3 regions of the Rhizobium sp. H4 genome follow, and region 1 is predicted to be linked to each of the others. Evidence: predicted binding sites of a transcription regulator. Region 1 holds the regulator's gene; each other region holds the start of a gene.
What was found. Region 1 encodes LexA, which represses DNA repair genes until DNA is damaged. Its sites were predicted from a motif close to TGTTCNNNNTGTGTTCNG; they were not measured.
Positions count from the first base shown of each region.

Region 2: a site for LexA is predicted at 1,858-1,875, ahead of C4N04_RS02950 (UvrD-helicase domain-containing protein). Genes of this name have one in related genera too.
Region 3: a site for LexA is predicted at 2,272-2,289, ahead of uvrA (excinuclease ABC subunit UvrA). Genes of this name have one in related genera too.

Region 1 is NZ_PSOW01000003.1:210,730-214,959, forward strand. It holds gene C4N04_RS05950 (ComEC/Rec2 family competence protein) at 1-1,589, shown strand, start outside; gene lexA (transcriptional repressor LexA) at 1,570-2,289, opposite strand; gene C4N04_RS05960 (VOC family protein) at 2,486-3,382, shown strand; gene kdsA (3-deoxy-8-phosphooctulonate synthase) at 3,379-4,224, shown strand.
Region 2 is NZ_PSOW01000002.1:39,640-43,869, reverse strand. It holds gene C4N04_RS02950 (UvrD-helicase domain-containing protein) at 1-1,815, opposite strand, end outside; gene C4N04_RS02945 (VOC family protein) at 2,066-2,542, shown strand; gene C4N04_RS02935 (PrkA family serine protein kinase) at 2,920-4,230, shown strand, end outside.
Region 3 is NZ_PSOW01000003.1:356,670-360,899, forward strand. It holds gene uvrA (excinuclease ABC subunit UvrA) at 1-2,149, opposite strand, end outside; gene C4N04_RS06655 (single-stranded DNA-binding protein) at 2,433-2,945, shown strand; gene C4N04_RS06660 (MarC family protein) at 3,031-3,678, opposite strand; gene gyrA (DNA gyrase subunit A) at 3,916-4,230, shown strand, end outside.

The DNA.
Region 1 (4,230 bases):
CTATTCTGCCCGGCGACACGGGCGCTTTTGCCGCTGCTCTCGTGACCGACGAGCGGCGCGCCATCTCGAAGGAAACGACGGAGGCGCTGCGTCAGTCCGGCCTTGCTCATATCGTGGCGATCTCGGGCCTTAACATGGCGTTGTCGGCCGGCATCTTCTTCGTCGGTTTCCGGATGCTGCTCAGCCTCGTTCCGGGTGTCGCTCAAGCCTATCCGACAAAGAAGATCGCCGCCGCCGGCGCACTCGTCGCCGTTACAGCCTACTTCCTGATCTCAGGATTCGGGGTTTCGGCCGAACGCGCCTTCATCATGATGGCGATCATGCTGATTGCCGTCTTCTTCGACCGGCCGTCGATCAGCCTGCGCAATGTCGTTCTCTCGGCGCTCATCATCATCGCCATTTCACCCTCCGAAGTCCTGGGTCCGAGCTTCCAGATGTCCTTTGCCGCGACTTTGGCACTGGTATCGGGCTATCAGCTGTGGAAGGACCGGCGCGTCCGGGAAAACCCGTTGCTGAAGCTGCCGGTCCTGCGGCCGGTCGTGGCGGTCGCCGGTTTCTTCGGCGGCGTCTTCCTGACCTCGCTGATCGGCGGCTTTTCCACGGCGCTGTTTGCGGTCGAGCATTTTCATCGCCTGACAGCTTATGGCCTGCCGGCGAACCTTGCGACGATGCCGATCATCTCCTTCATCGTCATGCCGGCCGGGCTGCTGGCGATGTTGCTCATGCCGTTCGGCCTGGACGCTCCGCTCTGGACTGTGGTCGGCTTCGGCCTCGATCTGGTGATTGCGGTCGCCAAGACGGTGTCCGGCTGGGGCGGCGATATCGACCTCGGCCGTTTGCCCGCCTGGTATTTCGCCGTCGCCGTGGCAGGCTTTCTGCTGCTGACGCTGCTCCGCACCCGATTGCGCCATGCCGGCACATCGATCCTCGCCGTCTCGACGCTTATCGTGCTGATCCTGCCGGGTTCCCGACCGCCGGATCTGGTGATTTCCGAGGATGGTGGTCTGGTCGCGCTCGTCGCGACGGCGGCAATGGCTTCCAACCGTGAAAACCCGCCGGACTTCATCTTCGACCAGTGGCAGAGAGCGCTGGTCCTGCCGACGCACCACCCGCCGAAGATGCTGGATGGCCCTGCCATCCCGCCGCAGGGTGAGGACCGCCGCCTCAGGCTTTCCCGCGATCAGCAGAATGAGGCGAGGACGGCAATGGTGGCCGCCGCAGCCGGCGGTGAGGCAAATCGTTTTTCCTGCGTCAAGAAAGCCTGGTGTATCGCCAGGCTCGGCAATGGCCATGTCGTCGCCGTCATCGACAATGCCGCCTATCTCGGCCCGGCCTGCGACGCCAGCGAGATTGTCGTGACCGCGGTGCGCCTGCGTTTCGACCGCTGCCACTCGGGTGCGACACTCTTCACCGGCGAGACGCTGCGCAGGACCGGTTCCGTCGAATTGCGTTTTGCGCAGACAGGCCTCGAGGTCGCAACCGCATTCGATGCCTTGTCGCGTCCATGGATGCGCCATCGCGCCTATGATTGGCGCAAAGACGCTTTTACCGAATCAGCTCCGTTGGCTGTCAGTGATAACGGCGAATGAGGCCGACCAGCTTGCCCTGCACCTTGACCCGGTCAGGCCCGAAGATGCGGGTCTCGTAAGCCGGGTTGGCGGCTTCGAGGGCGATCGAGGCGCCCTTGCGGCGAAAGCGTTTCAGCGTCGCTTCCTCGTCGTCGACCAGCGCAACGACGATATCGCCAGGGCTTGCGGTGCTGCCGTTGCGGATAATCACGGTGTCGCCGTCGAAGATCCCGGCGTCGATCATCGAATCGCCCTTGACCTCCAGCGCGTAATGTTCGCCCGAGCCGAGCATATCCGCAGGAACGACGATGTCGTGCGTATTGTTCTGGATAGCCGAGATCGGAACGCCGGCGGCGATCCGGCCCATGACCGGCACGGAGACAGAGCTGCCGTTGTCGGCGATCGGCTTTGCGGCAGCGGGGGCGGCGACCGGCTGGGGCTTGCCGAGGCTGCCTTCGATAACGCTCGGTGAAAAACCGCGGCGCGGCTGAAGACTGGGGCTATAGGCCTCCGGCAGCTTGATCACTTCCAAGGCCCGGGCCCGGTTCGGTAGGCGGCGAATGAAACCACGTTCCTCCAGCGCCGTGATCAGGCGATGAATGCCGGATTTCGAGGCCAGATCCAGGGCATCCTTCATCTCGTCGAAAGAGGGAGGAACGCCGGATTCCTTCATGCGCTCATGAATGAAAAGGAGAAGCTCCTGTTGTTTGCGCGTGAGCATCGACGTCAGACCCCTGATTGAAACAAATCCAGAACGGACACTATATGTTCCATATGTGTTCCGCAAGTAGCTAAATTTCCGTAAAACTTCGCGCCAACTCGTCGAGATTTTTATTTTCATTCGCCGGATTGGCGCACATGTCTTGCATTGGGAATGGGGCTGTCGCACATCTCTTTGACGTGTCAGGAGGGATCCTATGATCGCACATTCCGCCAAGCCGCACCCGCTGGATCATGTCGTGCTGCCCGTCGTCAATATCGATCTGGCGCGCGAAAGGCTCGGCAAGCTCGGCTTTACCGTCGCCGCCGATGCGCGCCATCCGTTCGGAACGGAAAATGCCTGCGTCTTTTTCGCCGACAAGACCTATATCGAGCCGCTCGGCGTGGCGAGCGTCGAGGAGAGCGAGGCGGCGGCCCGTCAGGGGAATGTCTTCGTCGCCCGCAATCGTGCCTTCCGCTTCCGCTGCGGCGAGGAGGGCCTTTCGGCGCTGGCCTTCCTCACCGAGGATGCCGGCCTCGATCATCGGCGATTCGTCGGCAACGGCGCGAGCGCCGGCGAGATGTTGCAGTTCAGCCGGCCGATGCGAATGCCGGACGGTTCGGAAAGCGTCGGCAGCTTCAAACTGGCCTTTTCAAGCGATCTGCGCGCGCCCGACTTCTTTCTCTTCACCTGTCAGCGCATCAATTCGTTCCCGGCCGACCGCGCGGCGCTGGAGGCGCATGCCAACGGCGTGACGGGCCTTGCCGAGATCGCGCTTTGTGCGCCGGAGCCGGCTGCGTTTGCCGCCTTCGTTGGTCTTGCCGTCGGGCAAACGGCGGTGGAAAAAACCGGTTTCGGCATGAATATCGCGGCATCGAATGCCAAGATCAGCCTGATGACGCCGGAAGGGCTGGAGGCCTATTTCGAGCCTGTCGTCTCCTCCGCCGATCGTGGTCTGCGCGGCCGGGCAATCCTCTTCACCGTTACCGATCTTGCCGTGACAGAAGCGCATTTGGCTGCTAACGGAGTGACATACACACGCAAGAACAATCGCATTCTGGTGAAGCCCACGCCCGGGCAGGGCGCGCTTTTTGCCTTCGAGGAACCACGATGAGCACTGATACAAATTCCGAGGTCAAGATCGGCGAAGGCGAAGGCCAGGTCACCTTTTCCAATACCGGCCGCCTGTCGCTGATTGCCGGCCCCTGCCAGATGGAGAGCCGTGATCACGCTTTCATGGTCGCCGGCACGCTGAAAGATCTCTGCGCAAAGCTCGGCATCGGCCTCGTCTATAAGAGTTCCTTCGATAAGGCGAACCGCACCTCACTCTCGGCCGAGCGCGGCATCGGGCTTGAAAAGGGCATGCAGGTCTTCGCCGACCTGAAGCGGGAATTCGGCTTTCCCGTCCTGACCGACGTCCACACCGCCGAGCAATGCGCCGAGGTGGCGGAGGTGATCGACGTTCTGCAGATCCCCGCCTTCCTATGCCGCCAGACGGATCTTCTGATCGCTGCCGCCAAGACGGGCCGCGTCGTCAACGTCAAGAAGGGCCAGTTCCTCGCCCCCTGGGACATGAAGAATGTCCTGAAGAAGCTCAATGCCAGCGGCAATCCGAACGTGCTGCTGTGCGAGCGCGGCGCCTCCTTCGGCTACAACACGCTGGTTTCCGACATGCGCTCGCTGCCGATCATGGCGGCGATGGGCGCGCCCGTCATTTTCGATGCGACCCATTCCGTCGCCCAGCCCGGCGGGCAGGGCGAGTCCTCCGGCGGCCAGCGCGAATTCGTCGAAACGCTGGCGCGCGCAGCCGTGGCGACGGGTATTGCCGGTGTCTTTCTCGAAACCCACCAGGACCCTGACAACGCTCCGTCCGACGGCCCGAACATGGTCTATCTCAAGGACATGCCGCGACTGCTTGAGAAATTGCTTGCGTTCGATGCGGTTGCCAAGGCTTGACGTTCA
Region 2 (4,230 bases), on a different contig from region 1:
CATGATCGAAACGGCGTCGAGGTTCTCGTTGGTCTCTGCATCCATGACGAGGGAGACGTGCTCGAGGAAACCGCGCATCGACTCGAAGCTCTCCATCGAGCGGATCAGTTCCTTCAGGTTTTCGAGGCGGCCGGGCGCTTCGGCGCTCTTGTCGTTCTTCCACATGTCGGTATAGCCGGACTCTTCGAGGATCTGCTCGGCAAGTTCGGTATGCGGCGTGTTTTCAAGCAGTTCCTGCCATCGGCGGAAAGATTGAATCACGTCGAAGAGAGCCTTGCGTGCCTTCGGCTTCAGTTCGTCGGTCTCGATCATGTCGGCGGCCGCCGCCAGCATCGGGATATCGCGGGCACGCGCATAATCATGCAGGGCGCGCACCGTCGTATCGCCGAGGCCGCGCTTCGGCGTGTTGATGATGCGCTCGAAAGCCAAGTCGTCGGCCGGTTGGGCGACCAGGCGGAAATAGGCCATGGCATCGCGGATTTCCAAGCGCTCGTAGAAGCGCGGGCCGCCGATGACCCGGTAATTGAGGCCGAGGGTGACGAAGCGGTCTTCGAACTCACGCATCTGGAAGGAGGCGCGCACGAGGATCGCCATGTCGTTCAGCAGATGCTTGCCCCGCTGGAGCTGCTCGATCTCTTCGCCGATGGCGCGGGCTTCCTCCTCCGAATCCCAGGAGGCGTGGACCTGCACCTTGACGTCGTCGGGATCGGCGCGGTCGGTGAACAGCGTCTTGCCCAGGCGGCCTTCATTATGGGCGATCAGATGGGCGGCCGCACCGAGGATATGTTCGGTCGAGCGATAATTGCGCTCGAGCTTGATCACCTTGGCGCCGGGGAAATCCTTCTCGAAGCGCAGGATATTGTCGACCTCGGCGCCGCGCCAGCCGTAGATGGACTGGTCATCGTCGCCGACGCAGCAGACATTCTGGGGCTCGCCCTTGCTGCGCTGGGCAAGTAGCCTCAGCCACATATATTGTGCGGTATTGGTGTCCTGATACTCGTCGACGAGGATATAACGGAAGCGGCCGTGATATTCCTTGAGGAGATCCGGGTTCTTGCGGAAGATCGCGATCGGATGCATCAGCAGATCGCCGAAATCGCAGGCGTTGAGCGTCGACAGGCGCGCCTGATAGGCGAAATAGAGATCACGGCCGCGGCCATTGGCGAAGGCACGCGCGTCGCCTTCGGGAATATCGGCCGGGCCGAGACCCTTGTTCTTCCAGGTGTCGATCATGCCGGCGAACTGCTTGGCCGGCCAGCGCTTGTCGTCAAGACCTTCGGCCTGGATCAGCTGCTTGATCAGGCGGACGACGTCGTCGGTGTCGAGAATGGTGAAATCGGAGCTGAGGCCGACGAGTTCGGCGTGACGGCGCAGAAGCTTGACGCCGATCGAATGGAAGGTGCCGAGCCAGGGCATGCCCTCGACGGCGCCGCCGACGAGGAGCGCGATGCGCTCCTTCATCTCGCGGGCGGCCTTGTTGGTGAAGGTGACGGCGAGAATCTGCGATGGGAAGGCGCGGCCGGTATTGAGGATGTGGGCGATGCGCGTGGTCAGTACTCGTGTCTTGCCGGTGCCGGCGCCAGCGAGGACGAGAACCGGACCTTCCAAGGTTTCCACGGCTTCCGTCTGTTCGGGATTGAGGCCCGCGAGGTAATCCGGTCGCTTGCCGCCGTCTCGCGCCGCCATGGCGCGGGCGGCGATACCGCCGCCGGCAGCGGGCGCCCTTCCGGCGGGTGCGGCAGGCGGCTGCGGCTTGCGCGCCATTTCGCCCGGCTCTTCGTCGAAGAAGGGGATGTCGTCGAAACTATTGCTCATGGCGCGTAATGTAGTGATTCGGGAGGGAAAGACCAGAAAAGATGTTCTGCTTTCATTCCCGGACTGCCGCGATCCCAGGCGGTTCGCCGCCACGGCACTGCGGCAACGGATCGGAATGTGGCGGCTGGGACCGCGGCGACTGCCGAAAAATTTCTGCGGCAGCTGTCGGTGCCGGCGCCGGATCGACGTCCTTGGATCATCGAACAACGATCCGGATCATCCCGCCGACAAGCCATCAGGAGGAAGTTTCATGCCGAAGGTCATCTCAAATCTCTGGTTCGCGGAGCAAGCGCGCGAAGCTGTCGAATTCTACATATCCATCATCCCCGATTCCAGGATCGGCCGCACGACTATATTGCCGGCGGAAACGCCGAGCGGTCCTCCCGGCAGCGTCGAGCTGATCGAGTTCACCCTCGGCGACCAGGCTTTCCTGGCGATGAAGGCCGGCCCGCTCGACAGCTTCAATCACTCCTTCTCGATCGCGGTTTTGCTGGAAAGCCAAGCCGAGATCGATCGGGTCTGGGATGCTTTTCTCGCCAATGGCGGCACGCCTGAGGCTTGCGGCTGGCTGAAGGATCGCTGGGGTCTTTCCTGGCAGATTGTGCCGCGGGTGCTTTCGGAAATGGTCGCTGACAGCGATCGCGAGCGGGCGAGGCGGGTGACCGAGGTGATGCTCGGCATGGTCAAGATCGATATCGCCGCGCTGGAAAAGGCGTTCAACGGCTGACGGCGCGGGCGGGCGCGTGGTCACGATGCGCCCGTTCTATTCTGTCGGAGGAAGAGAGCGCGATTCGCCACCCGTACCGACCGGGCTTGTCGGCCGCCGATTTCCCGCAGCTCGAATCACCGGCGCCATTGCACACCTTTTTGACAGTCATGTCACGTCGCTAAATGTGCTGATATCGCGATGGGCCTTTTCTCAACTACAATATGAAACAGTTTCGTAGAGTAAAAAAATACCGGTGCATGCAATTTTTTGTGCATTGCCACAAACAGCCGGTGAGCGTCGAATATACCTACGAAACTATTGATTCTTAGGAACGCCGTGGCCATCTCGATGGTTATACGGCTTAGAGCCTGCGGCATAACCTTAATGGAGGTCCCATGCTGAGTGAATCCGTATTCGATGCGTTCACGCGCAGTTATGAAGCGCGCCGCGAGACCGACATCTCGGTTTCGGAATATCTCGACCTCTGTAAAAAAGAACCGATCGCCTATGCGAATGCGACGGAGCGCCTGCTAGCTGCCATAGGCGAGCCGCAGATGGTCGACACCGCCAGGGATGCGCGCCTCGGCCGGATCTTCATGAACCGGACTATAAGGGTCTATCCAGCGTTTGCCGGCTTTCACGGCATGGAAGAGACCATCGAACGCATTGTTTCGTTCTTCCGGCACGCGGCGCAAGGACTCGAGGAGCGCAAGCAGATTCTCTATCTGCTCGGCCCGGTCGGCGGCGGCAAGTCATCGCTGGCGGAGCGGCTGAAGCAGTTGATGGAGGTCCATCCGATCTACGTGCTGAAAGCGGGCGACGAGATCAGTCCCGTGTTCGAGAGCCCGCTCAACCTCTTCGATCCTGAGACGATGGGCTCGCTCCTCCAGGAGCAGTATGGCATCCCGCTGCGGCGCCTGAACGGGCTGATGAGCCCTTGGTGCCTGAAGCGGCTTGACGATTTCGGCGGCGATATTTCCCGATTCCGCGTGGTCAGGATACAACCTTCGCGGCTGCGCCAGATTGCGATCGCCAAGACCGAGCCCGGCGACGAGAACAACCAGGACATTTCCTCGCTGGTCGGTAAGGTCGATATTCGCAAGCTGGAAACCTACTCGCAGAACGATCCCGACGCCTACAGCTATTCCGGCGGGCTCAACCGCGCCAACCAGGGCATTCTCGAATTCGTCGAAATGTTCAAGGCGCCGATCAAGATGCTGCATCCACTGCTGACGGCAACGCAGGAGGGCAACTATATCGGCTCCGAAAATATCGGTGCCATACCCTTCTCCGGCATCGTCCTCGCGCATTCGAACGAGGCGGAATGGCAGACCTTCAAGGCCAACAAGAACAACGAGGCCTTCATCGACCGTATCTGCGTGATCAAGGTGCCCTATTGCCTCCGGGTGACGGAGGAACAGAAAATCTACGAGAAACTGATCGAGGGATCCGAACTGGCGGATGCACCATGCGCACCGGCAACGCTCGAAATGCTGGCGCGTTTCTCCGTGCTTTCTCGCCTGCGCAAGCATGAGAACTCGACCTTCTTCTCGAAGATGCGCACCTATGACGGCGAAAGCCTGAAGGAAAGCGATCCGCGCGCCCGCAGCGTTCAGGAATACCGGGATGCTGCCGGCATAGACGAAGGCATGGACGGGATATCGACCCGCTTCGCCTTCAAGGTGCTCGCCTCCACCTTCAATCAC
Region 3 (4,230 bases), 150 kb from region 1:
TGCGGCCGATCGGCGACTGGTCGATGTCGATCACTTTGTCGATATGCTCGAAACCGTCGATCCGGTCGTGGTCGGCAGGGATTTCGCGCGCACCCATGACGCGGCGCGCCGCCGATTTATACAGCGTCTCGATCAGGAAGGTGGACTTGCCGCCGCCGGAAACGCCGGTCACCGCCGTAAAGACGCCGAGCGGGATCGAGGCCGTGACATTCTTCAGATTGTTGCCGCGCGCGCCGACGACCTTGATCTCGCGACCCTTCTTCGGCTTGCGGCGCTGGTCGGGAACCGGCACGCCGAGTTCGCCAGAGAGATATTTGCCAGTCAGCGACTTCGGATTATCCATGATATCCTGCGGCGTGCCATGGGCGATGACCTGACCGCCATGGATACCGGCCGCCGGGCCGATGTCGACGACGTCGTCGGCCGTCAGGATCGCATCCTCGTCATGCTCGACGACGATGACCGTGTTGCCGATATCGCGCAGGTGCTTCAGCGTGTCGAGCAGCCGGGCATTGTCGCGCTGATGCAGGCCGATCGACGGCTCATCGAGCACGTAGAGCACGCCCGTCAGCCCCGAGCCGATCTGCGAGGCAAGCCGGATGCGCTGGCTCTCGCCGCCCGACAGCGTGCCGGAATTGCGCGACAGGCTGAGATATTCCAGACCGACATCGTTCAAAAAGCGCAGCCGGTCGCGGATCTCCTTGAGGATGCGCACGGCGATCTCGTTCTGCTTGGCGTTGAAGCTGGCTGGCAGCGTCTCGAACCAGTCGCGCGCGACACGGATCGACATCTCAGTGACTTCGCCGATATGCAGCCTGTTGATCTTCACAGCCAGCGCTTCGGGTTTCAGGCGATAGCCGTTGCAGGCCGGGCAGGGGGCTGCCGACATGAAGCGCTCGATATCCTCGCGCGCCCAGGCGGAATCGGTTTCTTTCCAGCGGCGCTCGAGATTGGTGATGATGCCTTCGAAATTCTTGTGGGTGGTATAGGAGCGCGCGCCGTCGGCGTAGTGGAACTCGATCTTGTCGTCGGTGCCGTTGAGGATGACGTCCTTGGCCTCTGCGGAAAGATCGTTCCAGCGGGTGCCGAGCTTGAAGCCGTAATGTTTTCCGAGCGCTTCCAGCGTCTGATTATAATAAGGCGACGTCGACTTCGCCCAGGGCGCGATCGCCCCGTCGCGCAGCGTCCGCTCCGGCTCGGGTACGATCAGATCGGGGTCGATCTTCTGCTGAGCGCCGAGGCCGTCGCAGGTCGGGCAGGCGCCGAAGGGATTGTTGAACGAAAAGAGCCGAGGTTCGATTTCCGGAATGGTGAAGCCGGAGACCGGGCAGGCGAATTTTTCGGAAAACAGCACGCGCTCATGCGTCTCGTTCAGCGACTTGTTGGCCGATCCGCCAGCCGAGGTCTCTTCCGGCGGCAGCGGCTTGTCGGCGAATTCGGCGACCGCCAGCCCGTCGGCGAGCTTCAGGCACGTCTCCAGGCTGTCGGCCAGCCGCGCCGAAACATCGGAGCGCACGACGATGCGGTCGACCACCACGTCGATGTCGTGCTTGTATTTCTTGTCGAGAACAGGCGCCTCGGCGATTTCGTAGAACTGGCCGTCCACCTTGACGCGCTGGAAGCCCTTCTTCATCAGCTCCGCCAGTTCCTTCTTGTATTCGCCCTTGCGCCCGCGCACCAGCGGCGCGAGAATATAAAGACGGGTGCCTTCGCCGAAAGCGAGGATGCGGTCGACCATCTGGCTGACGGTCTGGCTCTCGATCGGCAGGCCGGTCGCCGGCGAATAGGGAACGCCGACGCGGGCAAAGAGCAGGCGCATATAGTCGTAGATCTCGGTGACGGTGCCGACGGTCGAGCGCGGGTTTCGCGAGGTGGTCTTCTGCTCGATCGAAATGGCCGGCGACAGCCCGTCGATCTGGTCGACATCGGGCTTCTGCATCATTTCGAGGAACTGCCGGGCATAGGCCGACAGGCTTTCGACATAGCGCCGCTGGCCCTCGGCATAGATCGTGTCGAAGGCGAGCGAGGATTTGCCCGAGCCAGAAAGACCGGTCATGACGATCAGCTTGTTGCGCGGCAGATCGAGATCGATGCTCTTCAGATTGTGCTCGCGCGCGCCGCGGATGGAGATCGTCTTCAGTTCGCTCATCGTCTCTGCTTTGGTTTTCTGGATAACAGCCCTTATTTAGTGATGCCGGCGGGCGAGTCGAGGCTGAATATCCGGGAAGGTTCAAGGTTTTCGATTCTGTTGACAGGATGATACGGATAAACTAGAACAAATAAAGAACAAATTTCCTGATGAATGCATGCGGCTTTCTGATGGATAAACATGTGGATTAAATGCCGCCCATGCGCATCGGCGGTCCGTGATGGTTTAAGGTGCGCCGATCGATTGAAACGCCGCCGGGCAGGGCGGCAGGCAGGGTGAGAAGATGGCTGGTAGCGTGAACAAGGTAATTCTGGTTGGAAACGTGGGTGCAGACCCCGAAATCCGCCGCACTCAGGACGGCCGGCCGATCGCCAATCTTCGTATCGCGACCTCGGAGACCTGGCGTGATCGCAATTCCGGCGAACGCCGCGAAAAGACCGAATGGCATACTGTCGTCGTCTTCAACGAAGGCCTCTGCAAGGTGGTCGAGCAATATGTGAAGAAGGGCGCCAAGCTTTATATCGAAGGCCAGCTGCAGACCCGCAAATGGCAGGACCAGCAGGGCCAGGACCGTTATTCGACGGAAGTGGTGCTGCAGGGCTTCAGCTCGACGCTGACCATGCTCGACGGCCGCGGCGACGGTGGTGGTGCGAGCTCCGGTTTCGGCGGCAGCCGCGGCGGCAGCAGCAATAATGATTACGGCGACGATTACGGCGCCCCGGCTTCGTCCCCATCGTCGAACCGCGGTGGTGGCGGCAACTTCTCGCGCGATCTCGACGACGACATCCCGTTCTGATCGGCCGCCTATCCCGGCTTGAAGAAGATCCGAGAGCATGATGCCTTTGACGGCGTCATGCTCTTTTTGTTTGCTCTCGCGCTGTTCAGTGCGGCGTCGCGCTGATCAGATTAAGCGCTGCCTTCGCGCCGTCGACGACGAACTGTACTGCAAGGGCGGCAAGGATGACGCCGAGGAGCCGTGTCAGGATCGCCCGCCCGGTGACGCCGAGGAAACGGTCGAGCCTGTCGGCAATCAGCAGCATGAGCAGTGTCAGCAGTAGGTTGGCGGCGATGACGGCGATCAGCTGGGCCTTTTCCACCGAGGTCGGCAGCGTGCCGGCCAATAGGATTGTCGCCGAGATCGCACCCGGGCCGGCGATCAGCGGCAAGGCGAGGGGGAAGACGGCGATATTCTCGATATGGTCCTTGGTGACAGCTGCCTCGCTGGCTTTCTCCTTCCGCTCCTGGCGCCGCTCGAACACCATTTCGAAGGCGATCCAGAAGAGCAGCAGCCCGCCGGCGATGCGGAAGGCGCCGATCGAAATACCGAGCACGCCGAGAACGCTTGAGCCGAACAGGGCGAAGACGGCGAGGATGATGAAGGCGATCGTTGAGCCGCGTAGCGCTACCTGGGTTCGCTGGCTCCGACTCATGCCGGTCGTCAGTCCCAGGAAGATCGGGGCGAGCCCGGGCGGATCGATGGTGACGAGAAGCGTCGTGAAGGCGTTGATCAACTGGTCGGCGCTTGCCATCGTCTCTCCGAAAGCCCATATGGGTGCGTGATTTTCTACGATTGTGAAGCGGGGATTTGGATTTGGCAAATATGCCGCGGGCGGCCGCTGCGGATTTGTCCGGTCCGGCCGCACAAGTCCCGTGCTTTACCCTTTTTCGGCCGCAAAAGCCTGTTCAAAACGCGCTCGGAAATTGGCGCGGCAACAGGCTTTCCGCTATAAATCTTCAAGTGATTCTAGAAGAGATCGTGATCTGTTTTGACTGAGCAAACACCCCCCGGCGGCGGGAAGCTCCCGCCAGGCATCGAGCCCATCTCCATCATGGAGGAAATGCAGCGGTCGTATCTCGATTACGCGATGAGCGTCATCGTCAGCCGCGCGCTGCCCGACGTGCGCGACGGCCTGAAGCCCGTGCACCGGCGCATCCTTTACGGCATGTCCGAGCTCGGCATCGACTGGAACAAGAAATACGTCAAATGCGCCCGCGTCACCGGCGACGTGATGGGTAAATACCATCCGCACGGCAATGCCGCGATCTACGATGCGCTCGCCCGCATGGCGCAGCCTTGGTCG